DNA from 3 places in the Streptomyces sp. NPDC087300 genome. Region 1 is predicted to be linked to each of the others. Evidence: riboswitches for the same ligand, from Rfam matches in the RefSeq annotation. Region 1 holds a riboswitch; each other region holds the start of a gene.

Region 1 (9,559 bases):
ACGCTCCTGCGCAGGCTCGACGCGATGGGGCGGATGCGGCCCGTCGTGGAGCGTCAGGAGTACGCGCTCGGGACGGTTTGCGCCGCGATTCCGATCACGGTGGGGGACACCGCGGCGACCTTGGCCATTTCCGTTCCCTTGAGCCAGGCGGAGCGGCTGCTTCCCGCCGCGGAGCGATTGCAGAGCGAGATCGGAAAGCTACTAAGGACACTCGCCTTCTCTATCAGCATCTGAAAACTCACTCCTTGTGATCTGGTGTGCACGTTAAGCAAGATGCCAGGAGTGTCAGGGAGTTGGTTCCTGGCCACTCGAGGGCTAAGCGACGGGGTAGGGCGCGATGGGCGAGTCGGTGCAGGCAGAGGTCATGATGAGCTTCCTCGTTTCCGAGGAGCTGTCGTTCCGCATCCCGGTGGAGCTGCGCTATGAGACCGGCGATCCCTATGCCGTGCGGCTGACGTTCCACCTGCCCGGGGACGCCCCGGTGACCTGGGCGTTCGGGCGGGAGCTGCTGGTCGACGGGGTGGGCAGGCCGTGCGGTGACGGCGACGTGCGCATCGAGCCCACCGACCCCGAGCTGCTCGACGAGGCGCTGATCAGGCTTCAGGTCGGCGGGGACCAGGCGCTGTTCAGGGTGGGCATCCCGCCGCTGCTCGCGTTCCTCGACCGTACGGACAAGTTGGTGCCGCTCGGGCAGGAGCGGGCGCTCGCCGACTTCGACACGCATCTCGACGAGGCGCTCGACCGCATCCTCGCCGAGGAGCAGAACGCGGGCTGAACCGCCGTCGTCAACGGGCGGGGGTGAATGGCGGATTGATGCATTTCACGGCATCCGCAGCGGCGCACTCGCCTCCCGGCGGCGCTCACAGGCACGGCTGACAGCAACACCCGATACCAACACCGAGAGCAACGCACGACTAGCAACGCACGGCTAGCAGCGCCCGACGCCGGCATCACGCTGAACACCGCCCGCCCCAGCGCCATCCGCCCCAGCGCTGCCCGCCTCGACACGTCCCAGCCCCATCCGCCTCAATACCGCCCCTCAACACCACACCGCCCCCAAGAAACACCCCGGTCAGAACTCACCGCTTCCGGCGCCGCCCCCTGCCCCCGCCCAGGGACGGCCGTGCGGCACCGGCAGCGGGGCTGGAAGCAGGACCGGCACCGGCACCGGCAGCCGGACCGGGGACCGCGCCGGCCGGTCCCGTCGAGCGGTCCGCGGAGACCACGAGTGCGGCCAGCGCGGTCGTCACCGGCACCGACGCGACCAGGCCGATCGAGCCGATCAGGGTGCGGACGATCTCCTCGGCGACGAGCTCGCTGTTGGCGACTGTGCCCACGCTGGACTGTGCGATCGAGAAGAGGAGCAGCAGGGGCAGCGCAGCGCCCGCGTAGGCGAGGACGAGGGTGTTGACGACCGAGGCGATGTGGTCGCGGCCGATGCGGATGCCCGCGCGGTAGAGGCCGCGCCAGCCCATCGTCGGGTTGGCCTGGTGCAGTTCCCAGACCGCCGAGGTCTGGGTGACGGTCACGTCGTCGAGGACGCCGAGCGAACCGATGATGACGCCCGCGAGCAGCAGACCGCTCATGTCGATGGACGGGTACAGGCCGTGGATGAGCCCGGTGTTGTCGTCCGTGTTGCCGGTCAGCGCTGCCCAGCCGATGAAGAGCGAACCGAGCAGTCCGATGAGGAGGAGAGAGATCAGCGTGCCGAGGACGGCGACCGAGGTGCGGGCCGTGAGTCCGTGGCACAGATAGAGCGCGATCAGCATGATGGCGCTCGCCCCGATCACCGCGACGACCAGTGGGTTCGAGCCCTGGAGGATGGCGGGCAGGATGAAGAACGTCAGGACCATGAAGCTGATGGCGAGCGCGACCAGAGCCATCAGACCGCGCAGCCGGCCCACCACGACGACGGCGAGCGCGAAGATCCCGGCGAGCAGCGCCATGGGGATCTTGCGGTTCACATCGGTGACGGAGTACTGGAGCCCCTCGGGTGCCTTGGGCTCGTAGGCGACCACCACCTGCTGGCCCGTGTGGAGTTGGCGCGGTGAGTCCGGCTGGATGATCTCGTGGAAGGTGCGGCCCTCGTCCTTGCCGCTGCTCACCTCGATCGTCGCCTTCTTGCAGACGCCGTCGGCGCGGGACTGCGCGGACTGGCCCTCGGCGGTGGAGGTGTCGCCGTTGGGCGGGGTCTGCGAGGCGTTGAGGTCCTTGCACGGGAGTTCGAGGATCTTGGTGACCTTCGCCGACTGCATCTGCCGGTCGAAGCCGACGCCGGTCCGCTCGTGCGCGGGCGCGCCGCCGGGCCAGAGCACCATGAGCCCCACGACCACCGCGGTGGCGAAAGGAATCAGCACCGCGGCGATGACCTTGCGCAGGTGCTTGGAGACCGGCGCGGCAGGGCCGTGACTGTGGGAATGCCCGTGTCCGTGGCCCCCATGAGGCGGTTCGGTGACGGGCGGCTGGGACGGCGGCTCTGTGGTGGTCACTGCCCGATCATCGCAAGAACGGAGGGGGCCCTCTGTTCAGCGCGCCCGACATGACGCTAGCGTGGAGCCACCTTTGCAATCGCGGGAGCTCGGAGCACCGGGCTGAGAGGGCGCTGACCTTCGTACGCAACGGCACGAACGAATCGTGCACGAGCCGTACGGAATCCGCTGCGTCGACCGCCGAACCTGTTACCGGGTAATGCCGGCGTAGGGAGTAGGTCTCATGACCACATCGGACGCACGCACGCCTGCCTCCAGCTCGCCCGAGGGCGCTGAGGCCGGGAAGTCCATCGGCTGGCACAAGGCGTATGTCGAGGGCTCGCGCCCCGATCTGCGGGTGCCGGTCCGCCAGGTGCACCTCACCAACGGCAAGGCCGTCACGCTGTACGACACCTCGGGTCCCTACACGGACCCGTCGGCCGAGACCGACGTCCGCCGCGGCCTGCCGCCGCTGCGGGAGAACTGGATCATCGCCCGCGGCGACACCGAGGAGTACGCGGGCCGCCCGCCCCGTCCCGAGGACGACGGCATCAAGCACACCTCGCCGCGCGGCGGCCTGAAGAACCTCGACGCGGTCTTCCCGGGCCGTCCGCGCCAGCCGCGACGCGGCCGTCAGGGCCAGGCGGTGACGCAGCTCGCGTACGCAAGGCGCGGCGAGATCACGCCCGAGATGGAGTTCATCGGGATCCGCGAGAACCTCGACCCCGAGGTGGTACGCGCCGAGGTCGCCGCGGGCCGCGCGGTGATCCCGGCGAACGTCAACCACCCGGAGATCGAGCCGATGATCATCGGCAAGAGGTTCCTGGTGAAGGTGAACGCCAACATCGGCAACTCCGCGGTCACCTCCTCCATCGAGGAGGAGGTGGACAAGATGACCTGGGCTACCAAGTGGGGCGCCGACACGGTCATGGACCTGTCCACGGGCCGCAACATCCACACCACCCGCGAGTGGGTCCTGCGCAACTCCCCCGTCCCGATCGGCACCGTCCCGCTCTACCAGGCCCTGGAGAAGGTCGACGGCAAGGCCGAGGAGCTGACCTGGGAGATCTACAAGGACACGGTCATCGAGCAGGCCGAACAGGGCGTGGACTACATGACGGTGCACGCGGGCGTGCGCCTTCCGTACGTCCCGCTCACCGCGCGCCGCAAGACCGGCATCGTCTCGCGCGGTGGTTCGATCATGGCCGCCTGGTGTCTGGCGCACCACAAGGAGAGCTTCCTCTACGAGCACTTCGAGGAGCTGTGCGAGATCCTCGCGGCGTACGACGTGACGTACTCCCTCGGTGACGGCCTGCGCCCCGGTTCCATCGCGGACGCCAACGACGAGGCGCAGTTCGCCGAGCTGCGCACGCTCGGGGAACTCAACACGATCGCCAAGCGTCACAACGTACAGACGATGATCGAGGGCCCCGGGCACGTCCCGATGCACAAGATCAAGGAGAACATCGACCTTCAGCAGGAGATCTGCGAGGAGGCGCCGTTCTACACGCTCGGCCCGCTGACCACGGACATCGCACCCGCGTACGACCACATCACGTCCGGCATCGGCGCCGCGATGATCGGCTGGTGGGGCACCGCGATGCTCTGCTACGTCACGCCCAAGGAGCACCTCGGCCTGCCCAACCGCGACGACGTGAAGACCGGCGTCATCACGTACAAGATCGCGGCGCACGCGGCGGACCTGGCCAAGGGGCACCCGGGCGCGCAGGACTGGGACGACGCGCTCTCGGACGCGCGCTTCGAGTTCCGCTGGGAGGACCAGTTCAACCTGGCCCTCGACCCGGTCACGGCACGGGAGTTCCACGACGAGACGCTGCCGGCCGAGCCCGCGAAGACGGCGCACTTCTGCTCGATGTGCGGGCCGAAGTTCTGCTCGATGAAGATCTCGCAGGACATCCGGCGTCAGCACGGCGGTGACCTGGACTCGGACGACATCGAGGCGGGCATGGAGCAGAAGTCCAAGGAGTTCGCCGCGGCGGGCAACCGGGTCTATCTGCCGATCGCCGACTGAGCGAACTCCCGCCCGTGGGCAGGACCGTAGACGGGCGTGTCCGCAGAGTGCCATTCTCCTGAGACCACACAGTTCAGGGCATAGGTGCCATAGGTGGTGCGATATGGCGACATCTCTGCGGACACCCCGGCCGGCCGTTCTCCTGCTCCTGAGTCTTCTGTGCCTGCCCACCGCGGCCTGCGGGGGCGACGGCGACGACGGGAGCGGTGGATCGAGTACGTCCGGAGGCGGGGTCGCCGCTTCCGGGGGCGGCGTCGTCGACGGCGGCACGACCACGGGAGGCTCATCCACCGACGGCTCAGCCACGGACGGTTCGACCACCGGCGGTTCGACCACCGATGGTTCGACCACGGCCGGTGGCACGGGCAACTCCGGAGGAGACAACGGGGGCAACGGGGGCAACGGCGGTGACGACGGTGGCGGCGGAAAGGTGCCGACCTCGCCGCTGCACATTCCCTCGATCAACTACAGGGGACGGCCGTTCGACGCCGTCACCGACTTCGGCAAGCAGACCTGGCAGCTGATCCAGAACGACGTCCGTACCGCCTGCAAGGACGGCACGGTCTGTCTCCGGCTCGAACGGCAGTACAGCACCAGCCTGCCCCCGGCCGACACCGCCGACGTCGAAGAGTGCGGCTTCGTGGCGATCTCCCCGGCCGCGGGCACGGAGGTCGACCGTGACTCCGTCCTGACGATCATCGGCCTCGGCCCCTGCGCGGGCGGCACACCGGGCGGCGGCTCCCCGCCCGACGGCTCACCCCCTGACGGATCCCCGCCCGCGGACTCCGTCTCCGTCTCTCCGCCGTCCATCGCTCCCGCTCCATGACCGCACAGGAGCCGGCCGAAGGCACGCTCGGCATCCAGCAGTTGTGGACGATCGTGGGCACGATCATCGCCCCCACCAGCATGATCACGGCCCTGCTCTACTACTTCGGCTGGCACCACGCCTATTGGTTCTTCGACTACTTCGGCGTGAACTCCACCGTCCTCGGCTTCGGCACGACCGACTATCTGCTGCGCAGCCTGGACGCGCTCTACGTGCCCCTCCTGGTCGCGGCGGGCGTCGCGCTGCTCGCCTTCTGGGGCCATGACCTGCTGCGCAGACGCCTCACGGCCGGTGCGGAACTCCGGCTGCTGCGGCGTGCGTTGCCCGTCGTGACCGGCGTCGGCGCGCTGCTCACGCTCGGCGGCTTCTGGTCCGTGTTCGCCCCGGGGTTCTTCCTCCGCGGCATCCTCGTGGCGGCCCCGCTCAGCCTGTCGGGCGGCGTGCTGCTCCTCGCGTACACGCTCCACCTGTGGCGTACGCTCCCCGGCCTGCCACCGCCGGTCGACGACACGGACGACGCCACGGATGACGACACGGACGACGGGGAGGACACAGACGAGGCCGAAGACGGCAGCACGGAACCGCCGATCCCGCTTGCGCTTCCGGCAGCGTCCCCACCGAGCCCCCGCCCCGCCGCGGCCGCGCTCGCCGAGTGGGGCGTCGTCCTCGTGCTCGTGGGGCTCGGGCTCTTCTGGGCGGCCAACGACTACGCGGCCGCCGTCGGTGAGACCAGGGCGCGCGAGTTCGTCGCGGGCCTGCCCACCTATCCGTACGCGATCGTCTACAGCGCGGACAGTCTCAGCCTCACCGCACCGGGAGTGCGCGAGACCCGCTGCCGGGACCCCAAGGCCGCCTATCGCTTCCGCTACGACGGGCTCAAGCTCATGCTGCAGTCCGGGGGGCAGTACGTCCTCGTGCCCGAGCGCTGGTCCCGGGCCCACGGCGTGGCCGTACTCCTTCCCCGATCCCCTGCCGTGCGCCTCGAGTTCGCGCCGCCGCTCGCCGGCAGCGGCGCCTCGATGACGTGCTGATTACTCCGGTTTGTGATCGGGCCCGCCGAAGTCCGGGCTGGAGAAGTCGGGGCTCGAGTAGCTCGGCCGCGGACCCGCCGTCGGGCCGCCGTCCGGGCTGCTGAATCCCGGCCGGTGATAGCCGAGTTGGGGCATGCGGCTGCTCCCCGCATCGGATCCCGACGTCAGAGTGCGGGCCGCGCGGCTCGTACGCGGGTCCGTCAGGGCCTCCCGCAGGAACGGCACGATGCCCCGCTCCAGAAGTGCCCGGCCCCAGGCTTCCCTGGCCCGGTCCACCTCCTTGTAGCGCTCGCCGTGCGGTCCTGCCGCCTGGAGCGAGGTGGACCCGTTGCGCAGGGCGGTCAGGAGCAGACCGACCGCGGCGACCAGGATGCCCCCTGCGGTGAGCGCGCCGAACAGCCATCCCGCGGTGAGCAGGGTGTCCGCGAAGGCGGGCTCGGGGTTGAGCATCTTCAGGATGTAGCCGACGAGCAGGAAGATCGCGGCCGCCGTCCCCGCGAGGACGGGTGCGAGGACCGCGACGACGGCGATCGCCCCGGCTCCCGCTGCCGCTGGTTCGGCCACCTCACCCATCGTGGTGGCGAGGCTGACGCCGCCGGAGCCCGACTCCGCGGCGCTCTGTCCACTCCCTTCACGGATCGACGTGGACGTCGGTCGAGGTTCGCGCAACTCCTCGCGAACCTTCACGTAGTGCGCGTACTCGGTCGCTGCCGCGGCCGTGATCAGTGCTGTCGCGTTCAGGGCCATGGTGCGCAGTTGTTCGGTGTTGAGCCGCTGGCCCACTGCGGCGAGTTCCGGTCGGTCAGGTGCGGTGCGCAGCGCCTCATCGAGGATCCGCTCATACTCGGGGCGGTCCTCATTGAGCAGGTGTGGAGCGCTGTTCATGTGCATCCCCCGATGCTCCGTAGGGCTAGGGCTCGCATGGCTACGAGCCGTTGGGCAGAAACGGAGGGGAGCCTGCTACGGATAAGCCGATGGTAGAGCCGTGACGGCACGCGGTGACAGGGGGTTTCCAGAAATAGGCCCCCTGGCCAGCGTGATCCTGTAAGGGGGCCCCTGCCCAACTAATGCTCAGATACCCAGGGGGAGTTGTTGGACCAGTAGCTTTCCGGCCATGGTCACTCCGCCGTCCATGGCGATGGCGAGGCCTTCCGCGTAGACGTGCGGTCCCTCGATGACCGGACCGCCCCCGTCCGACTCGTCCTCGGAGCCGACGTCACCCAGGAGGTAGGGGATAGGGCTGTGGCCGTGCACGATGCGCGTGCCGCCGTACATGTCGAGGAGTTCGCGTACGGCCGAAGGTCCCGACTCGTCGCGGAAGGCGAAGCGCTTGGTGAACTTCCGGAAGAGGTCCCAGCACTCGTCGGCGTCGTTGCGCGTGAGGGTCTCGCGGATCGTGTCGTTCACCGCTTCGATCGAGTCACCGTAATCCAGGTAGGCCGTCGTGTCGGAGTGCACGAGGAGATGGCCGTCGGCCTCCTCCATCGCGTCAAGGCGGGCCATCCACTGGAGGTGGTGGTCCTCCAGGCGCTCCATGTCGGTCTTCTGGCCGCCGTTGAGCAGCCAGGCGGCCTGGAAGGTGGCGGTGCCCGCGCCGGAGTTGACGGGGGTGTCGCCGAAGCGTTTGGCGCCGAGCAGGAGCAGCTCGTGGTTGCCCATGAGCGCCTTGCAGTAGCCGCCGGCGGCCGCGGCCTCCGCGGAGAGCCGCATCACGAGGTCGATGACGCCGATGCCGTCGGGCCCGCGGTCGGTGAAGTCGCCGAGGAACCACAGCCGTGCGTTGCCCGCGGACCAGTTGCCCTCCGCGTCGATGAGGCCCTGCTCCTGGAGGGCGGCCACGAGCTCGTCGATGTACCCGTGGACATCGCCGACGACGTACAGCGGGCCGTGTTCCTCGCTCACCCGCGGCTGCGGCGGTTCCGGCATGACCTGCACCTGGACGGTGTCCCCCCGGTTGATGACCGGCAGATCGCGCTGGGTGGGGGTGTAGCCGTCCTGCGACGGTTCACCCCCTCCGGGGGCGCTCTGCTGAGGGTTCCCGGTGGTCTCATGAACGTACGCGGGTACGCGGAAGTCGCGCAGCGTCGCCGTCCGCACATCGGGTCCCTGACCGGCCCCCTGAGTCATCGACCCCTCCACCACCATTGCGCCGCATCTGCACCGAGATCGGACTGCCTGGTCGCAGCGGCCCTCGGTGTCGTCCGCCCATCATAGGAATGCGGCTCCCGCTGTGTGGTGCACCAGGGGTGGTCAATCGATGCTGAACCCCAGTTCACCGCGGTTTTCTCCCGAATTGGGCAGAGGTTTCCCCACTGGTGGGGTACCTCTGCCCGGTCGTCCGCGGGGTCAGCCCTGGCCGGAAGAGCGGGGCGGGCTGACGGTCGTGCGCGGCGGACGTCGCTCGGACGAGGTGCGCACGATCAGTTCGGTCGGTATCACCTGCTCGACCGGACGCCCCGCGTCGAGGCCCTCGATGGCGTCGATGAGGAGCTGGACGACGGCCGTGCCGATGCGCCGCGGCTTGAGGGAGAGCGTAGTGATGGGCGGTTCCGTGGTCGCGTACACCGTGGACTCGCTGCAGCAGACGAGCAGCAGGTCGTCGGGGACGCGCAGGCCGTAGCGCCGGGCGGCGGCGAGCAGATCGGTGCCGTTGGGGTCGAAGAGGCCGTAGACGGCGTCGGGCCTGTCGGGTCTGGCGAGCAGCCGGTCGGCGGCGACGGCGCCCGCGCAGGGGTCGTGGGCGGGGTAGGACTCGTAGACGGGATCCTGGCCGACGCGTTCGCACCAGCGCAGATAGGCGGTCGTGGACAGATGGGTGTAGGTGTCCGTGGTGGTGCCGGTGAGCAGGCCGATGCGGCGTGCTCCGGCGGCCGCGAGGTGGTCGAGGATCTCCAGGACCGCGGCCTCGTGGTCGTTGTCGACCCAGGCGGTGACGGGCAGGGACCCCGCGGGGCGCCCGTCCGAGACCACCGGCAGGCCCTGTCTGACCAGCTCGCTGACGACCGGGTCGTGGTCGGAGGGATCGACGACGACGGTGCCGTCGAGCGCGACGTTCGACCACACGTCGACCGGGCTGCGGCGCGAGGTCGCCGGCAGGATCACCAGCGCGTAGCCGCGGGCGAGCGCGGCGGACGTGGCGGCTCTGGCCATCTCCGCGAAGTACGCGAACTCGGTGAAGGTGAAAGGTTCATCCCCGTACGTC
Region 2 (9,559 bases), on a different contig from region 1:
GATCCGCGCCGCCGAGGACGCGCCCGCCCGGTCCGGGATGCCGAGTCGTCTGACCGTCCTGCTCGCCCTCTCGGGCGCCCGTCCCGAGGGCGCACCGCACCGGACCGTGGTGCACGCCGCGGACCGCGCGGCCGAGTTGGCGTGCCTGTTCGGCGGCGGCGACGCGATGGCGGACCGTCCCACGGTCACCGTGACGCGTCCCGGGGACCCGGCGTCGGTGCCGGACGAGGCGCACGAGGCGGTGACCCTGACCGCGACGGTGCCCGCGTTCCCCGGGACCCCCGGGCAGGCCTCCCGGGACGTCTTCGCCGCGCGGGCCGAGCAGTTGATCGCCCATGCCACGCGCGCGGTGCCCGATCTGCGCGAGCGGCTCCTGTGGCACGAGGTCCGCACTCCGTCGGACATCGCGGAGGCCACCGGCGCCGTCGGCGGCGCGGTCCCCGCCCCGACGCTCGCCGCGGCCGACGGCAGGCATCTGCACCCGTCCAACAGCACGCGCGTGCAAGGGCTCTACGCGGTCGGCGGCTGGTCCCACCCCGGCGGCGGCCTCCCGCACGCGGGCATGTCGGGCACGCTGGTCGCCGGTCTGATCGTCGAGGGGCCGGAGTTCCGCGGCTCGCAGTGAGTCGCGGCGGCACCCTCGCGCCTGCGCGGTACCGGTGCCGCGGCCCCGGTCAGTACCGGTACTGCTGCTCGTTGTAGCCCGAGTTGTCGTAGCCCCCGTTGTGGCCCTGGCCGCCCTGGTACGGATAGGGCTGCTCCGGCGGGAGTTCACCGGCGTAGGGGTCGTCGGTGCTGCGCTGCTGCGGCACCCAGACCCCGCCGGGCGGCGTCTCCTGGTAGGTCTCGCCGAGCCCGCCGTAGGTGTCCCCGCCGTACGGGGCGTACTGCTGCTGGTCGCCGTAGGCGTCGTAGTTCTGGCCCGCGCCGTAGGTCTGCGTGCCGATGTACGGGTCGGAGTACGCGGCGTACTGCTGCTGGCCGGTCTCGTCGTACGCGTACGCCTGTTGGTCGTATCCGGTGAAGGCGGCGGCGTCGTAGCCGTAGCCGTCCCCCTGGTAGACCTCGTCCGTGCCCTGCTGGCGCGCGTACGCCGCGTCGCTGTAGACCCCGTACTGGCCGGTGTCGTCCGGCAGCGGCTCCGGCTCGTATATCCCGGGGGCGCCGAGGCCGTCGGGGTCGTGCGCGGGCGGCGGCGGGACCTCGAACTCCAGGTCGGACACCTGGAGCGTCGGGTCCTTGGCCTCCGCCGCGTCCTGTGCGGCGGCGCCCCGTGCGGAACCCCTGCGGCGCTTGCTGAGGCCCGGCTGCCCGCCGAGCGCCCAGCCGGTGGAGAAGCCCTTGCGGAACGACAGCGTCACATACGTCTGGCCGGTGGCGAAGGCGACGGCGCCGAGGCCGATCACCCACACCGACGGCATCAGCACGCCGAGGACGACGCCGAGGAAGCCCACGAAGGCGAGCAGCCGCCAGCGCAGCCTCGCCTTGTACTGCAACAGCACCTCGCCCAGCAGCCACAGCGCGACGAATCCGAACGCGATGTAGAGGACCGCCCAGCCCATGTACGCCCCTCTCCCCTGCGACTGTTCCCCGTGGGTACCGGGGTACGGCCGGTCAGGCCTGGTGGTGCAGGCCCAGATTTTCGTAGATCTCCAGCGTCGCCGTGGAGTTGTTGAGCGTGATGAAGTGCAGCCCCGGCACGCCTTCGGCCAGCAACCGCGCGCAGAACTCCGTTGCGAACTCGATGCCAATGGAGCGTACAGCGGCGGGATCGTCTTTGACCGAGAGGATGCGCTCTTTCAGCTCGGCCGGGAACACGGCGTTGCTGAGCTGGGGCAGCCGTTCGAGCTGGCGGACGTTGGTGACCGGCATCATCTCGGGGATGATCGGCGTCTCGCAGCCCGCGGCCTCGACGCGGTCGCGCAGCCGCAGGTACTCCTCGGGGTCGAAGAACATCTGCGTGATCGCGTAGTCCGCGCCCGCCCGGCACTTGTCGATGAAGTGCCGGGTGTCCGATTCCCAGTCGGGCGAGCGCGGATGCATCGCGGGGAAGGCCGCGACGCCCACGCAGAAGTCACCGGACTCCTTGATGAGTTCGACCAGTTCCGCGGCGTAGGTGAGGCCCTCGGGGTGGGCGATCCAGTCGCCCAGCGGGTCGCCCGGCGGGTCGCCGCGGACCGCGAGCATGTTCCTGATGCCCGCGTCCGCGTACTGCCCGATGATGTTGCGCAGTTCGGCCACGGAGTGGTCGACCGCGGTCAGATGGGCGACCGGCGTGAGCGTCGTGTCGGCGACGATCTGCTGGGTCTCCTTGACGGTGCCGGTGCGGGTCGAACCACCCGCTCCGTACGTGACGGAGACGAAGTCAGGCGCGGCCGCCTCGACCCGGCGCAGCGCGTTCCACAGGTTCCGCTCGCCCTTCGGCGTTTTCGGCGCGGAGAACTCGAAGGAAAATGTCGTTTTGCCGGTCGCGAGCATGTCTCGCACCGTGCGCGCACGGTCAGACCTGGTCGAAGCTGTGCCTAGGGCCATACCCGCAGGTTAGCCAGGCTGCGCCGGTCGCCCAACCACGCCTCCGCGAATTGTCCGCTTTGCCGGGCTGTTGTCCACGGATCGGACACTCCCGGGCTGTTGCTCATACAGACGTACGTGCGCGCAGCCGCTCGGCGAGATCGGCGGCCGCCGCACCGGGGTCTTCCGCCTCGGTGATCGCGCGGACCACCACGACCCGGGAAGCGCCCGCGTCGAGCACCTCGTCGAGGTTGCCCGCGTCGATGCCGCCGATCGCGAACCAGGGGCGGCCCGTGCCGAGGGAGGCGGTGTACCTGACCAGGTCGAGCCCGGGGGCGTGGCGCCCCGGCTTGGTGGGCGTGGGCCAGCACGGTCCCGTGCAGAAGTAGTCCACGCCGTCCTGCGTGGCCGCCGCCGCGGCCTCGGCCTCGGCGTGCGTGGAGCGGCCCACGAGCACGTCGTCACCGGTGGCGCCGAGGATGGCGCGGGCCGCGGGCACGGGCAGGTCGCCCTGGCCCAGGTGCAGCACGTCGGCGCCGATGGCGTGCGCGACGTCCGCGCGGTCGTTCACCGCGAGCAGCTTGCCGTGCCTGCGGCAGGCGTCGCGGAAGACCTGGAGGTGCTCCAGCTCCTCGCCGGCCTCCATGCCCTTGTCGCGCAGCTGCACGATGTCGACACCGCCCGCGAGGACGGCGTCGAGGAACTCCGGGAGGTCTCCCTGGCGCTTGCGGGCGTCCACGCACAGGTAGAGCCGGGCGTCGGCGAGCCGTGCGGGCGCGGGCTTGGTGGCCATGAAGAGGTCCCCCCGTTGTCGGTGTCGGTGCGCAAGGGGCCGTGGGGGGGGGGGGGGGCCCCCCCCCCCCCCCCCCCCCCGCGCCGCGGGGGGGGGGGGGGGGGGGGGGGGGGGGGGGGGGGGGGCGGGGGGGGGGGGGGGGGGGGGGGGGGCGCGGGGGGGGGGGGGGGGGGGGGGGGGGGGCGGGGGGGGGGGGGGGGGGGGGGGCCCCCCCCCCCCCCCACGGCCCCTGCGTCGAACGGTTCGATCAGGTCAGACGGCGAGCGCCTGGGCGCGGCGCTTCACCTCCGTGCCGCGATTCTCGCTCAGTGCCTGCGCGGGGGTGCCGGGCAGGGTCGGGTCGGGGGTGAAGAGCCACTCGAGCATCTCTTCGTCGGAGAAACCGTCGTCCTTCAGGAGCGTCAGGGTGCCTGCGAGGCCCTTGACGACCTTGTCGCCGTCGATGAAGGCGGCCGGCACCTGAAGCGCGCGGTTCTCACCACGGCGCACGGCGATCAGCTGGCCCTCCTTGACCAGCTGGCGCACACGCGTCACCTCGACATCGAGCATTTCCGCGATGTCGGGGAGGTGGAGCCAGGCGGGGACGAGAGCATCGGTCTTTGCGTCAATCTCGGTCACGGGTCCAAGCGTGCCATCTCTGGCCGGGGGCCGGAAACTGGGCGTGCTTCCTCTGGGGGTGGGCCCCCTGTTCCCCGGGCTCGGGGGCGACGCTTCTGCTTCGGCTGCCGGGCCCCGGGGGGGACGGTTGTGTTCGGAGCGCGGGCCCGTGGGGGCTGGGCGCGCAGTTCCCCGCGCCCCTTAACGGGGCCCGTCTCGGGGCCGCAGTTCCCCGCGCCACTTACGGGGCCCCCGCCACGGAGCCCGGTTCTTACGGGGCTACCGCCTTCTTCAGCGGGATCGACGGGTCCGATGTCAGGGTGGGGTCCAGGTGGGTGGCTGATTCGATGAGTTTGCGGCCCTGGGCCAGGTCGCGGGGGCGGCCCACCGCCAGGACCGCGACCAGGGCGCCGTCCCGGAGCCAGCACACGGACCAGGCCGCGCCCGTCGGGTCGCCGCGCCAGACCAGCTGGTCGGCGCCCGCGTGATGGCCGGCGTACTGCACGAAGCGGCCGAACTGCTCCGACCAGAAGTACGGCACCGGGTCGTACGGCGCCGGATCCTCGCCGACGATGTTCGCCGCCACCGTGCGCGGGCCCTGGAGGGCGTTGTCCCAGTGGTGGACGAGCAGGCGCTCGCCGTACCTGCCGGAGGGGAAGGAGGAGCAGTCGCCGACCGCGTACACGTCGGGCGCGGAGGTGCGCAGCCGGTCGTCGGCCACGACCTCGCGGTGGGCGCCGAGCTCGATGCCGGAGCCGGTGAGCCAGTCGGTCGCGGGGCGGGCGCCGATGCCGACGACGACGGCGCCCGCGGGCAGCCGGGTGCCGTCGGCGAGGACCACGACGCCGGGCTCGACGCGCGCCACGCGCGCGTGGGTGCGCAGGGTGGCTCCGGAGTCCGCGTACCAGCCCTCCATGGGGGCGGCGACCTCGGCGGGCAGCGCGCCCGCGAGCGGCCGTTCCGCCGCCTCGACCACGGTGACCGCGCAGCCCGCCTCGCGCGCCGCAGTGGCGAACTCGGCGCCGATCCAGCCCGCGCCGACGACCACCACGTCGTGCTGTTCGGCGAGCACGGGACGCAGCCGCTCGGCGTCGTCCAGGGTGCGCAGGAGATGGACGCCGCGGACGCCCTCGGTGCCGGGCAGCTGGACCGGGGCCGCGCCGGTCGCGAGGACCAGGACGTCGTAGCCGACCGGGCCCGTGGCGGTGTCCAGCTCGTGGTCGGCGGGGCGCACCCCGGTGACCTCGCGGCCGAGGTCGAGGCCGATGCCGAGCGCCTCGAAGTCGATGTCAAAGGCGGAGCCCTCCGCCTTGCCGAGCAGCACCGCCTTGGACAGCGGCGGCCTGTCGTAGGGCTGGTGGGGTTCCGCACCGATCAGGGTGACCGGTCCCTCGAAGCCCTGGTCGCGCAGGGCGACGGCGGTCTGCACACCGGCCATCCCCGCACCGACGATGACGACGTGCCGCTCTGCGTGCCTCTGCTGCTCGCTCACCCGATCACCTTAGGGCGGCGGCCCCGCCCGGATTCAGAGGCCGCGGAGGAGATCTTTGACACACCGTCACTGCGCATACCCGGACAGCTCCCCTACTGCGGCCGGAAGTGAAGGGCTAGGGTGGCCGGTGCAGAACACTCGCGGGAGCCCGGACGCACCGGGCTGAGAGGGAGGCTGAGACGGCCTCCGACCGTACGAACCTGATCCGGGTCATGCCGGCGAAGGGAGGGGCTGGACGCCCATGCATTCCCCTGCGACATCATCGTCCGCCACCACCGACGTCCTCGTCGTCGGAGGCGGCATCATCGGCCTGGTCACGGCCTGGCGGGCCGCGCAGCGCGGTCTGTCCACCACGGTCGTGGACCCCGAACCGGGCGGCGGCGCGGCGCAGGTCGCCGCGGGCATGCTGGCCGCCGTCACCGAACTGCACTACGGCGAGCAGACGCTGCTCGGCCTCAACCTGGAATCCGCGCGGCGCTATCCGGACTTCGCCGCCGAGCTGACCGAGGCGAGCGGCCACGACCTCGGCTACCGCGCCTGCGGCACGCTCGCCGTCGCGCTCGACGCCGACGACCGCGCCCACCTGCGCGAACTGCACGCGCTACAGCGCAGGTCGGGGCTCGAATCGGAGTGGCTGAGCGGCCGCGAGTGCCGCCGTCTCGAACCGATGCTCGCCCCGAGCGTGCGCGGCGGGCTGCGGGTGGACGGCGACCACCAGGTCGATCCGCGCCGGCTGACCGCGGCCCTCGTGGTGGCCTGCGAGCGGGCCGGGGTGGTCTTCCACCGGGACTGGGCCGAGCGCCTCTCGGTCGTACGCGACCGCGCCCGCGGAATCGTCACGGCGGACGGCACCGAGCTGGCCGCCGAGCAGACCGTGCTCGCGGCGGGCAGCCTCAGCGGGCGGCTCGCGGGCGTCCCGGACGACGTCCTGCCGCCCGTGCGCCCCGTGAAGGGGCAGGTGCTCAGGCTGACGGTGCCGAAGGCGTACGCGCCGTTCCTCAGCCGCACCGTGCGCGCCGTGGTGCGCGGCAGCCACGTCTATCTGGTGCCCCGGGAGAACGGCGAGCTCGTCGTCGGCGCGACCAGCGAGGAGCTCGGCTGGGACACCACGGTCACCGCGGGCGGCGTCTACGAGCTGCTCAGGGACGCCCATGAACTCGTCCCCGGCATCACCGAGCTGCCGCTCACCGAGACCCGCGCGGGACTGCGCCCCGGCTCCCCCGACAACGCGCCGATGCTCGGCCCGACGCACCTCGCGGGACTGCTCCTGGCCACCGGCCACTACCGCAACGGCGTCCTGCTGACGCCCCTCACGGGTGACGTGCTGGCGCACGCCCTGGTCACCGGCGAACTACCGGACGAGGCAAGCCCGTTCACCCCACGGCGCTTCGCCGAGCCCTCCCCCGCCACCGCCCCTTCTGCCGCCCTTACGGAGCAGCCCGCATGACCACCACACCGCTCGCCGTCTCCGTCAACGGAGAAGCACGGGACATCGCCCCGGGCACCACGCTCGGCGCCCTCGTCGCCACCCTCACCACGGCCCACTCCGGAGTGGCCGCCGCCCTCAACGAAACCGTCGTACCCCGCGCGCGCTGGTCCAGCACCGCGCTCGGCGCGGGCGATCGCGTCGAAGTACTCACCGCCGTCCAGGGAGGCTGAAGCGACCATGGCGGACGACCCCTTCCTCATCGGCGGTCTCACCCTCTCCTCGCGCCTGATCATGGGCACCGGCGGAGCGCCGAGCCTGGACGTCCTGGAGCGTTCCCTCGTCGCGTCGGGCACCGAGCTGACCACCGTCGCGATGCGCCGCCTCGACCCGGGCGTGCAGGGCTCCGTGCTCTCCGTCCTCGACCGGCTCGGCATCCGCGTCCTGCCGAACACGGCGGGCTGCTTCACCGCGGGCGAGGCCGTCCTCACCGCCCGTCTCGCGCGCGAGGCGCTCGGCACCGACCTCGTGAAGCTGGAGGTCATCGCGGACGAGCGCACCCTGCTGCCCGACCCCGTCGAGCTCCTGGACGCCGCGGAGATCCTGGTCGACGACGGCTTCACGGTGCTGCCGTACACCAACGACGATCCGGTGCTCGCGCGCAAGCTGGAGGACGCGGGCTGCGCGGCGGTCATGCCGCTCGGCTCCCCCATCGGTTCCGGGCTCGGCATCCGCAATCCGCACAACTTCCAGCTGATCGTGGAGCACGCACGCGTGCCGGTGATCCTGGACGCGGGCGCGGGCACCGCCTCCGACGCGGCGCTCGCCATGGAGCTGGGGTGCGCCGGGGTGATGCTCGCCTCCGCGGTGACCCGCGCGCAGGAGCCGGTCCTGATGGCCGAGGCCATGCGGCACGGCGTCGAGGCGGGGCGCCTCGCGTACCGGGCCGGGCGGATCCCGCGGCGGCACTTCGCGGAGGCGTCCTCGCCGGCGGCGGGCATGGCGCGGCTGGATCCGGAGCGGCCCGCGTTCTGAGGGGGCCGTCGTTCTGAGGGAGTCCCGTTCTGAGGGGCCGGGTGCCGGGGAGGCCTGTTACAGCTCGGCTGCAGTACGGCTGTGAATCCCCCCGCACGGGATGGCCTGTCGGTGCCTGCTCGTAGACTCCCTCCGTGGACACGACCCTTCAGGACCCGCTCGTCGGGCAGCTGCTCGACGGCCGTTACCGGATCGACGGACGCATCGCGGTCGGCGGGATGGCCACGGTCTACCGGGCCGTGGACATCCGCCTCGACCGCGAGCTCGCGCTCAAGGTGATGCACCCGACGCTGGCCGCCGACGCGTCCTTCGTCGAGCGCTTCATCCGCGAGGCCAAGTCGATCGCCCGCCTCTCCCATCCGAACGTGGTGGGCGTCTTCGACCAGGGCACGGACGGTTCGTACGTCTACCTGGCGATGGAGTACATCGCGGGCTGCACCCTGCGCGACGTGCTGCGCGAGCGCGGCGCCCTGCAGCCCAGGGCCGCGCTCGACATCCTGGAGCCGGTCCTCGCGGCGCTCGGCGCCGCGCACCGCGCCGGGTTCGTGCACCGCGACATGAAGCCGGAGAACGTGCTCATAGGGGACGACGGCCGGGTCAAGGTCGCCGACTTCGGGCTCGTGCGCGCGGTGGACACCGTCACGAACACGACGGGCACCATCCTCGGGACCGTCTCCTATCTCGCCCCCGAGCAGATCGAGCACGGCACGTCGGACACCCGCGTCGACGTGTACGCGTGCGGGGTCGTGCTCTACGAAATGCTCACCGGCGCCAAGCCGCACTCCGGCGACTCCCCGGCCCAGGTGCTCTACCAGCACCTCAACGAGGACGTGCCGCCACCGTCGGCGGCCGTTCCCGGGCTCGCCTACGAACTCGACGAGCTGGTCGCGTCCGCCACCGCGCGCACCCCCGACGTCCGCCCGTACGACGCGGTGGCGCTCCTCGGCCAGCTGCGGCAGGCGCGGTCCGTCCTCACCGAGGACCAGCTGGACGCGGTGCCGCCGCAGGCGCACGCCTCGGACCGGGACAACGCCGACGACCGCACGCACGTGATCCCGCGCGCCGCGCGCTCCGTCCAGCTGACGCTCCCCGAGGAGAACGGCGAGGGCGGCCGGGCGGCTCCGGAGGGCCAGGACGCCCTCAACCGCACCAGCATCCTGACCACCCCGCCGCCCGCGCCGCCGGCCCCCGCGCGGGCCTCGCGCCGGCGGCTCGACCCGCGCCGCCGCACGGTCGCGGTCATCACCGCCGTGCTCCTGGTCCTGGGGCTCGGCGCGGGCGTCTGGTACATCAATTCCGGCCAGTTCACGAAGGTCCCGCCGCTCCTCACCAAGACCGAGGCGGACGCCAAGAAGCGTCTCGAAGAGGCCGGGCTCGACGTGAAGGAGGTCAAGCGCGCCTACAGCGACACCGACAAGCGCGGCACGGTCATGGCCACCGACCCCGCGGCCGGCGAGCGCATCCGGGACAACGGCAGGGTGACGCTGACGGTGTCGCGCGGCCCGGACACCGTGAAGGTCCCCGACGTCAAGGGCATCGCGCTGGCCACGGCGAAGAAGGAACTGAAGAACTCCGGGCTCGCACCGGGCATGGTCACCTGGAAGTTCGACGAGGACGTCAAGAGGGGCACCGTGATCAGCACGGAGCCGCGGTCCGGCTTCACGCGCAAGGCGGGTTCGGCCGTGGCCCTCGTCGTCTCCAAGGG
Region 3 (9,559 bases), on a different contig from region 1:
GCACGACATCGTCTCGCACTCGGTGTCGATGATCGCGGTGCAGGCGGAGAGCGCCACCTACACGACGCCGGGGCTCACCCCGGCGGCCCGCGAGGGCTTCCAGCAGATCGCGGGCACGGCCCGTGGCTCGATGGCCGAACTGCGCCGCCTGCTCGGCGTCCTGCGCACCCCGCAGCGCGCCGAGGAGGCCGCGGGCGCCGCGACCGCACCGCAGCCCACCCTGGACCGCCTCGAAGAACTCCTCGACCAGCACCGCGCGGTGGGCTGCGGCGCGGAGCTGCGGATCACCGGGGAGCGCGTGCCGCTGGCCGCCGCGTGGGAACTGTCCGCGTACCGCATCGTGCAGGAGTCCCTGACGAACGCCCGCAAGCACGCGCCGGGCGCCCGCACCGTGGTCGAACTCGGCTACCGCGAGGACCGGTTGACGCTCCGCGTGCGCGACGACGGTCCCGGCCCGCGGGCCGGCGGCGCCACCAGCGGGCACGGCCTGACCGGCATGCGCGAGCGCGCGGCCCTGGTCGGCGGCAGCCTCACCGCGGGCGCGGGCCCCACCGGCGGCTTCACGGTGGAGGCCGAACTCCCGTGGTGACGAAGGACCGACCGAACATCTCCCGACAGGACGGAACCGGCATGACCGGCATGACCGGCGTGATCAGAACCCTCGTCGCCGACGATCAGGCCGTCGTGCGCACCGGCTTCGTGAACCTCCTGAACACCCAGGACGACATCGAGGTCGTCACCGAGGCGGAGGACGGCGCCCAGGCCGTCGCGCTCGCCGCCGAACACCGCCCCGACCTGGTGCTCCTCGACATCCGCATGCCGCACCTGAACGGCATCGACGCGGCCCGCGAGATCCTCGCCGCGTCCGGCGGCGCGACGCGGGCCCTGATGCTGACGACCTTCGGACTCGACGAGTACGTGTACGAGGCGCTGGCCGCGGGTGCCTCCGGGTTCCTGCTCAAGGACTGTACGTTCCCCGAACTCCTGCACGCCGTACGGGTGGTGGCCGCGGGCAACGCGCTGCTCGCGCCCGAGATCACCCAGCGCCTCGTCGCGGAGTTCGCGCGCCAGCGGTCCGCCGTACCCCCGGCGCGCGACATCGAGGGCCTGACCGCCCGCGAGGCCGAGGTGCTCGTCCTCATCGCGCAGGGCCTGTCGAACGCGGAGATCGCCGGCCGTCTGACGATCACCGACCACACCGTGAAGACGCACATCAACCGGCTCTTCACCAAGATGGAACTGCGCGACCGGGCGCAGGCGGTGATCCTCGCGTACGAAATGGGCCTGGTCAGGCCGTCACCGACCGCGTGACGCCGTCACCCCAGGGAGGACGTCACCCCGAGCAGGACGTCACCCGAAGGTCGCCCGCTCCAGCCAGAAGTCGAGCAACTCCCGCTCCCCGACGACCTCCACGAGCCCGCTGTCGAGCGGCCGCCTCCGGTAGAAGGCGAGCAGTACCTCGGTGAGCGGGCCGCGCAGCGCGACGGACGCCTTCGCGTGCCCGCGCCGCCAGGTGAACCCGTCCTCGCCGAACTCGATGAGCCACTCAGCGTCCAGGCCCTCCGGGGCATCGGTCGCGTGCAGATGGATCGAGCGCCCCGCTCCCTTCAGCTCCGACGCGCTGTCGTCGGGGTCGGCGCGCTGCACGAACGACACGATCTCCAGCCACTCGTCGATCGCGTCGGCCGCCACGTCCGGGGCCACCTCGTACGCGACCCCCGCGGCGATCGCCGCGTCCGCGCGGTGGATCGCCAGTTCGTGCGTCATGCGCCGCGCCCAGAATCCCGCGGTGTGGTCCTCGGCCCACGCCCACACCGCGGTGTCGGCTTCGGTGGCGCGGAAGACGCGCTCGGCGAACTGGGCGGTGCCGGCGAGCCAGGCGTCGAGCGCGGCGGGATCGTCGTCCCCGGGGCCCGTCGCGTTCGGCACGGCCTCGTCGGGGACGTTCTTCTCGGCGCGGGTCTCGACCAGGTGCCCGCTCCAGCGCACCGCGCCGCCCATGTGCCGGGCGAGCTGTCCCAGCGTCCAGTCCGGGCAGGTCGGTACGGTGACGGAGAGGTCGGCGCCGTCCAGGGTGGCCCTCAAGAGGTCGAACTGGCGGGTGACTTCGGCACGGTAGCGATCATGGCTCAGGGTGGTCATGGTTCGAACTCTAGAGCGACTTCACCGGGGTGGCACCTGCGTTTCGGGCCGCACCGTCGGCGAGCACCACCACGTCCTCCGCGTCGAATCCGACGCCCACCGTCTCGCCGACCTCCGGCGCCCGCCGCAGCGCGCACGCCGCCTCCAGACGCGGCCCCTCCTCGGGCTGCAGGTGCACGGCGACATGGGTGCCGCGGAAGGTCCGTGCCGTCACCGCGCAGGGCAGGCCCTCGTCGGCGGCGACGAGCCGTACGCCCGCCGGGCGCACCAGGAGCGTGTGCCGTCCCGCCGGGGTGTCCTCAGGGACGGGCACCTTGCCCCACACGGTGTCCGCGCCGCCGCCCGACACCGTCGCCGCGACGATGTTGTCGAAGCCGAGGAAGCGCGCCACGAACTCGTCCACGGGGCTCTGCCACACCTCCAGCGGGCTGCCGGACTGGGCGATCCTGCCGTCCCGCATCACGACGACCCGGTCGGCGAGCGCGAACGCCTCGCCCTGGTCGTGCGTGACGGCGAGCACCGTGGTGCCCAACTCCCCGAAGAGTTCCCTGAGTTCGACGACGAGCCGCTCCCTGAGCGAACGGTCGAGCTGGCCGAGCGGCTCGTCCAGCATGAGCAGCCTGGGGCGCGGGGCGAGCGCCCGCGCGAGCGCGACCCGCTGCTGCTCGCCGCCGGAGAGCGCGGCGACCGCGCGCCGCTGCGCCTTCGGCAACCCGACGAGCTCCAGCAACTCGGCGACGCGGTCGGCCTGTTCGCCCCGCGAAGCGCCGTGCATCCGCAGCCCGAAGGCCACGTTGCCCGCCACGTCACGCTGCGGGAAGAGCTGATGGTCCTGGAACATCAGGCCGACGCCCCGCTTGTGCGCGGGCACCCCGCCCTGGTCCTGCCCACCGAGCAGGACCCGCCCCGCGTCCAGGCCCTGGAGCCCGGCGACCGCCCGCAGCAGCGTCGACTTGCCGCTGCCGCTGGGCCCGAGGACACAGACGATCTCGTGCTCGGCGACGTCGAGGTCGACGGCGTCGAGCGCGGCCCGCGCCCCGAAACGTACGGTCGCGTCCCGCAGGCTCAGCAGTGCGTCCGTCATCAGAACTCCCCCGTGGTGCGGTCGGTACGGATGCGTTCGAGGAGCAGCAGCGACACCGCGCACACCACCATGAGGATCGTCGAAAGGGCCATCGCCTGGCCGTAGTTGAGGTCACCGGCCCGCCCGAGCAGCCGTGCCACGGCGACCGGCAGGGTCGGGTTGTCCGGCCGCGCGATGAAGACGGTCGCGCCGAACTCGCCGAGCGAGACCGCGAAGGCGAACCCGGCGGCGATCAGCAGCGCCCGCCGCACCATCGGCAGGTCGACCTCGCGCCAGGCCCGCAGCGGCGAGGCCCCGAGCACGGCGGCAGCCTCGCGCAGCCGCCCGTCCACCGCGCGCAGCACCGGCAGCATGGTGCGTACGACGAAGGGCACGCCCACCAGCGCCTGGGCGAGCGGCACCAGGATCCAGGACGAGCGCAGGTCGAGCGGGGGCTTGTCCAGGGTGATCAGGAAGCCGAAGCCCACGGTCACCGCGGAGACCCCGAGCGGCAGCATGAGCAGCGCGTCGAAACCGCGCACGAGCCGCCCGGCCCTGCGGGTGAGCGCGGCGGCGGCGAGCCCGCCGATGACGACCGCGATGGCCGTCGCCACGACCGCGTACTGGAGCGAGTTCCAGACCGCCTCGATCGGCGGCACGAGGAAGGCGCCGCCCTCCGCCGAGGTCAGCTCCTTGTAGTACGCGAATCCGAAGCCGTCGGGACCGTCGAAGGACCGCTGGATCAGCACCCCGAGCGGCAGCAGGATCAGCACGGCGACCGTCGCCATGACCAGGCCGAGCAGCGTCCACTGCGCCGCCCCGCGCGGCCGCCGTGCCACGGCCGACGCGTCGACGAGCTTCAGCGCGCTCTCCCTGCGCCGCACCGTCCACGCGTGCACCGCGAGAATCAGCCCGACCGCGGCGAACTGCACGATCGTCAGGACGGCGGCCGTCGGCAGGTCGAGCAGCTGTGCGGTCTGCCGGTAGATCTCCACCTCAAGGGTGGAGTACGCGGGCCCGCCGAGGATCTGCACGACGCCGAAGGAGGTGAAGGTGAAGAGGAAGACCATCAGCGCGGCGGCCGCGACGGCGGGGCCGAGCGCGGGCAGTGTCACCGTGCGCCAGGCCGTCCAGCGCGAGGCGCCGAGCATCCGCGCGGCCTCCTCCTGGCGCGGATCGAGCTGCGACCAGAGTCCGCCGACCGTCCGTACGACGACGGCGTAGTTGAAGAAGACGTGCGCGAGCAGGATCGCCCACACCGTGGTGTCCAGGCGCACGCCCCACAGCTCGTCGAGGAGTCCGCCGCGGCCGAGCAGCGCGAGGAAGGAGGTCCCGACGACGACCGTCGGCAGCACGAACGGCACGGTCACGACGGCCCGCAGGACCTGCTTGCCCGGGAAGTCGAAGCGCGCGAAGACATACGCGCCGGGGAGCGCGACCAGAAGCGTGATCGCGGTCGACGCGAGCGCCTGCCAGGTGGTGAACCACAGCACGTCCCGGATGTCGGACTGCCCGAGCACCTCGGTGATCCGCCCGAACCGCCAGACACCGTCGACGTGCAGTCCGCGCGCGACGATCGCCGTGACCGGATAGGCGAAGAAGAGCGCGAAGAACGCGACGGGCACGGCCATCAGACCGAGCCGCGCCGCGCTCCCCCGGCCGAGGCCCGCGCGAGAGCGGGCCCCGGCCTTCCCGGCCGCGTCGCCTACTTCACTACGAGCGAGGTCCACGACTTGATCCACGGCTCGCGGTTGTCGGCGATCTTCTTCGGGTCCAGGGTCTCGGGCTTGTCGACCGTCACGCCGTGCTCGGTGAACAGCGCGGGCAGCTTCGTGCCCTCGCGCACCGGGTTCACGAACATGTTCAGCGGCATGTCCTCCTGGAACTCCTTGCCCGCGAGGAAGTCCAGGAGCGCCTTGCCGCCCTTGGTGTTCTTCGCGTTGCTGAGCAGCCCCGCGTACTCGACCTGCCGGAAGCAGGTGCCGGTCGCGACGCCGGTCGGCGCCTCCTTGGGCTGCGGCTTGGCGTAGAGGACCTCGACGGGCGGCGACGAGGCGTACGAGACGACAAGCGGCCGGTCACCCTTGGCCTTCTTGCCGCCGGCCGACCCGGAGAACTCCTCGTTGTAGGCCTGCTCCCAGCCCTCGACGACCTTGACGCCGTTGGCCTTGAGCTTCTTCCAGTAGTCCTGCCAGCCGCCGTCGCCGTACTTGGCCGCGGTGCCGAGCAGGAAGCCGAGCCCCGGCGAGGACGTCGCGACGTTCTCGGTGACGAGCAGGTCCTTGTACGCGGGCTTGGCGAGGTCGTCGAAGGACTTCGGCGGCGCCAGCTTCTTCTCCGCGAAGTACTTCTTGTCGTAGTTGACGCAGATGTCACCGCTGTCCACGGGCGTGACCCGGTGCTTGTCCGCGTCCACCCGGAACTCGGGCTTGATCTTCTCCGCGCCCTCGACCTGGTACGTCTGGAAGAGCCCGTTGTCGAGCGCGCGCGAGAGCAGGGTGTTGTCGACGCCGAAGAAGACATCGCCCTGGGGGTTGTCCTTGGAGAGGATCGCCTTGTTGACGGCGGCGCCCGCGTCCCCGTCCTTGAGGACGTTGACCTTGTAGCCGGAGCGCTTCTCGAAGTCCCTCAGTACGTCCTTGGAGACGTTGAAGGAGTCGTGGCTGACGAGCGTGACGCTCTTGGAGTCGCTCGTGCCCGACCCGCTGTCGGAGCCGCCGCACGCGGAGAGCGCGACGAGCCCGATGCCCACCGCGACCGCGGTGAACGTGACCTTCTTGGTGGTGCTCACTGGAACTTCCTCCTGGGTGACCAGGAGAAGACGCGGCCCCGCCCACGGCGAAGAGGCCGCGGGCAGGGCGCAACAGCTTGAGTAATGACCGAACTTCCTACCCAGAATGACCTGGGCGAGGTTCAGAGGGTCTGCGGCCCACCTGTCCAAGGTGCCGCACTCTCAGCGCTGTGGCGCTCCCCTGTCGGAATATGCAGATGTATGTACGAGGCGTACGCCCGCCAGACTACCTCTCGGCCGCGGCGAGCTGCCCGCACGCTCCGTCGATCTCCTGGCCCCGGGTGTCCCGGATGGTCACCGGCACCCCATGGGCGGCGATGGCCTCGACGAACGCCTTCTCGTCCTCGGGCCGCGAAGCGGTCCACTTGGAGCCCGGCGTCGGATTCAGCGGAATCAGGTTCACGTGCACCGGCTTGTTCTTGAGCAGCCGGCCGAGCCGGTCACCCCGCCACGCCTGGTCGTTGATGTCCCTGATCAGCGCGTACTCGATGGAGAGCCGGCGGCCGGACTTCGCCGCGTACTCCCAGCCCGCGTCGAGCACCTCGTTCACCTTCCACCGCGTGTTCACGGGGACGAGGGTGTCGCGCAGCTCGTCGTCCGGCGCGTGGAGCGAGATGGCGAGGCGGCACTTGAAGCCCTCGTCGGAGAACCGGTGGATCGCCGGGACGAGACCGACCGTCGAGACGGTGATCCCGCGCTGCGAGAGCCCGAGGCCGTCCGGCTCCGGGTCGGTGAGGCGGCGGATGGCACCGGCCACCCGGTTGTAGTTGGCGAGCGGCTCGCCCATGCCCATGAAGACGATGTTGGACAGCCGCGCGGGACCGCCCGGAATCTCGCCGTCCCTGAGCGCCCGCATGCCGTCGACGATCTGGTGCACGATCTCACCGGTCGACAGGTTCCGGTCCAGACCGGCCTGTCCCGTGGCACAGAACGGACAGTTCATCCCGCACCCTGCCTGGGAGCTGATGCACATGGTGACCCGGTCCGGGTACCGCATGAGCACCGACTCCACGAGCGTCCCGTCGAAGAGCCGCCAGAGCGTCTTGCGGGTGGTGTCGTCGTCACAGCTGATGTGCCGCACCACGGACATCAGATCGGGCAGCAACGCCTCACGGAGCTTCTCGCGCGCACCGGCGGGGATGTCCGTCCACTCGGCCGGGTCGTGCGCGTACCGCGCGAAGTAGTGCTGCGAGAGCTGCTTGGCGCGAAACGGCTTCTCGCCGATGGCGGCGACGGCTTCCTTGCGCTCGGCGGGCGTGAGGTCGGCGAGATGCCGCGGCGGCTTCTTGGCCCCGCGGGGCGCGACGAAAGTGAGTTCTCCGGGTACAGGCATGGTCCTTCCAGTGTCGCAGACATACGACAAGGGGCTCGCCGCCCTGTGGACAACGAGCCCCTCACGCATGAATGCGCAGGTCAGACCGGCAATCAGCCGGACCCGACGAAGATCACGAGCAGCAGCCAGACCACCGGCGCCGTCGGCAGCAGGGAATCCAGGCGGTCCATGATGCCGCCGTGGCCCGGCAGCAGCGTGCCCATGTCCTTGATGCCGAGGTCCCGCTTGATCATGGACTCGCCGAGGTCGCCGAGCGTGGCGCTCACCGCGACCGCGAAGCCGATGAGCAGGCCCTGCCACCAGGTGCCGTCCTCGATCATGAACTGCATGCACAGCGCGCCCGCCGCCATCGCGAAGGTGACCGCGCCGACCAGGCCCTCGCGGGTCTTGCCGGGGCTGATGCGCGGCGCCAGCTTGTGCTTGCCGAAGCGCCAGCCGATCGCGTACGCCCCGGTGTCGCTGACCACGGTCAGGAGCAGGAACGTCAGGACGCGCTGCGGGCCGTCGTCCGCGGTGAGCATCAGCGCCACGAAGGTCGCGAGGAACGGCACGTAGAAGGCCGCGAAGACCCCTGCGGTGACGTCCTTCAGATAGCCCTCGGGAGGCTCGGTCATGCGCCACACCAGGACGGCGAGCGCGGTGAGCGCCATCGCCACCCAGGCGCCCTCGGCCCCGCGGACGTAGCCGGCCACGACCATCGCCGCGCCGCCCACCGCCAGCGGGACCAGCGGCGCCTTGATGCCCTTGCGCTCCTCGAGCCGGGAGGTGAGCTCCCAAAGACCGACCACGACGGCGACAGCTATGACGCCGACGAAGACGGCCTTCACGATGAACAGCGACGCGATGATCACCGCGCCGAGTCCCACACCGACTCCTATGGCCGCCCCGAGGTCGCGGCCCGCGCTCTTCTTCTGCGGTGCTGCCGGGGCGGGCTGTGGTGCGCTGGGCATGGGCTCCTGCGGAGGCTCGTCACGGAACAGGGGGCCGCCCATCCGAGTGGCCCCCCGGTCGTCGTCCTGGTCTCCGCCGCTCACGGGTACGTCGGGCACGATGGGCATGGGCTGCGTCTCAGACGGAAACAGCGCGTCCTGCGCATCGTACGCGGGACCTGCCGGGGTCGCCCCCTGACCAGGCCCCTGGTCGGGCGGCCCCCAATACCCGGCTCTGGGCGGCGCCCCCCAGGAAGAGTCGTTCACGGATCGCTTTCCTGATTCCTCGGACTTCGATCAGCCTCGATCGGACCTCGATCAGACTTCGAGCAGCTCGGCTTCCTTGTGCTTGAGCAGCTCGTCCACCTGTGCGACGTACTTCGCGGTGGTGTCGTCGAGCTCCTTCTCGGCGCGGCGTCCCTCGTCCTCGCCGACGTCGCCGTCCTTGATCGCCTTGTCGAAGGCTTCCTTGGCCTTGCGACGGATCGAACGGATCGAGATCTTGGAGTCCTCGGCCTTGGTCTTGGCGACCTTGATGTACTCCTTGCGGCGGTCCTGGGTGAGCTCCGGGAACGTCACACGGATGATGTTGCCGTCGTTGCTCGGGTTGACGCCGAGGTCGGAGTCGCGGATCGCCTGCTCGATGTTGCGCAGCGCGCTCTTGTCGAACGGGGTCACCACGGCCATCCGCGGCTCGGGCACCGAGAACGAGGCCAGCTGGTTGATCGGCGTCAGCGCGCCGTAGTAGTCAGCCACGATCTTGTTGAACATCGCCGGGTGCGCACGGCCGGTGCGAATCGCGGCGAAGTCCTCCTTGGCGACCACGACGGCCTTCTCCATCTTCTCCTCGGCCTCGAGGAGGGTCTCTTCGATCACCACTTGCTCCTGCGTGTCTTGAGTAGGCCCGGCATGGCACGGGGGCGGCCGGCTGCGTCGCGTCTCTTTCCTGCACGGTGTCCGACCGGCAGGGCTTTGTCCATCCCCTCAAGGGGCGTCTCGCGTACGTCCCTTGAGGCTGACCCAGGTCCCTGGGGTCAGGCCCGGCTTCCCTGGTCGCCCACGAGTGTGCCGATCTTCTCACCCTTGACGGCTCGGGCGATATTGCCTTCGGAGAGCAGCTCGAAGACGAGGATGGGCAGTTTGTTGTCCCGGCACAGCGTGATCGCGGTCATGTCGGCGACCTTCAGGTCCTGGGTGATGACCTCGCCGTAGCCGAGGGCGTCGTACTTCACCGCGTCGGGGTTGGTCCTGGGGTCGGAGTCGTAGACCCCGTCCACCCCGTTCTTGCCCATGAGCAGCGC

The links. A riboswitch is a leader RNA that binds a small molecule or an ion and turns the genes downstream of it on or off. The one in region 1 is predicted to bind thiamine pyrophosphate.
Region 2: another riboswitch for thiamine pyrophosphate. It lies ahead of thiO (glycine oxidase ThiO); the one in region 1 lies ahead of thiC (phosphomethylpyrimidine synthase ThiC).
Region 3: another riboswitch for thiamine pyrophosphate. It lies ahead of ACIO9J_RS10495 (thiamine ABC transporter substrate binding subunit); the one in region 1 lies ahead of thiC (phosphomethylpyrimidine synthase ThiC).

What each region holds. Positions count from the first base shown of each region.
Region 1 is NZ_JBIUYI010000006.1:504,572-514,130, forward strand. Features, by position in the region: gene ACIO9J_RS27305 (IclR family transcriptional regulator) at 1-234, shown strand, start outside; gene ACIO9J_RS27310 (SsgA family sporulation/cell division regulator) at 338-775, shown strand; gene ACIO9J_RS27315 (YibE/F family protein) at 1,080-2,489, opposite strand; TPP riboswitch at 2,561-2,720, shown strand; gene thiC (phosphomethylpyrimidine synthase ThiC) at 2,713-4,500, shown strand; gene ACIO9J_RS27325 (hypothetical protein) at 4,604-5,326, shown strand; gene ACIO9J_RS27330 (hypothetical protein) at 5,323-6,357, shown strand; gene ACIO9J_RS27335 (hypothetical protein) at 6,358-7,248, opposite strand; gene ACIO9J_RS27340 (metallophosphoesterase) at 7,429-8,484, opposite strand; gene ACIO9J_RS27345 (LacI family DNA-binding transcriptional regulator) at 8,704-9,559, opposite strand, start outside.
Region 2 is NZ_JBIUYI010000004.1:950,214-959,772, reverse strand. Features, by position in the region: gene ACIO9J_RS20060 (phytoene desaturase family protein) at 1-625, shown strand, start outside; gene ACIO9J_RS20055 (hypothetical protein) at 675-1,562, opposite strand; gene metF (methylenetetrahydrofolate reductase [NAD(P)H]) at 1,615-2,532, opposite strand; gene thiE (thiamine phosphate synthase) at 2,636-3,304, opposite strand; gene ACIO9J_RS20040 (Rv2175c family DNA-binding protein) at 3,557-3,922, opposite strand; gene ACIO9J_RS20035 (NAD(P)/FAD-dependent oxidoreductase) at 4,173-5,393, opposite strand; TPP riboswitch at 5,524-5,637, shown strand; gene thiO (glycine oxidase ThiO) at 5,635-6,840, shown strand; gene thiS (sulfur carrier protein ThiS) at 6,837-7,052, shown strand; gene ACIO9J_RS20020 (thiazole synthase) at 7,060-7,854, shown strand; gene pknB (Stk1 family PASTA domain-containing Ser/Thr kinase) at 7,989-9,559, shown strand, end outside.
Region 3 is NZ_JBIUYI010000002.1:1,096,326-1,105,884, reverse strand. Features, by position in the region: gene ACIO9J_RS10520 (sensor histidine kinase) at 1-589, shown strand, start outside; gene ACIO9J_RS10515 (response regulator) at 631-1,311, shown strand; gene ACIO9J_RS10510 (maleylpyruvate isomerase family mycothiol-dependent enzyme) at 1,351-2,142, opposite strand; gene ACIO9J_RS10505 (ABC transporter ATP-binding protein) at 2,153-3,226, opposite strand; gene ACIO9J_RS10500 (ABC transporter permease) at 3,226-4,935, opposite strand; gene ACIO9J_RS10495 (thiamine ABC transporter substrate binding subunit) at 4,911-5,996, opposite strand; TPP riboswitch at 6,073-6,189, opposite strand; gene rlmN (23S rRNA (adenine(2503)-C(2))-methyltransferase RlmN) at 6,223-7,329, opposite strand; gene ACIO9J_RS10485 (phosphatidate cytidylyltransferase) at 7,422-8,525, opposite strand; gene frr (ribosome recycling factor) at 8,577-9,134, opposite strand; gene pyrH (UMP kinase) at 9,293-9,559, opposite strand, start outside.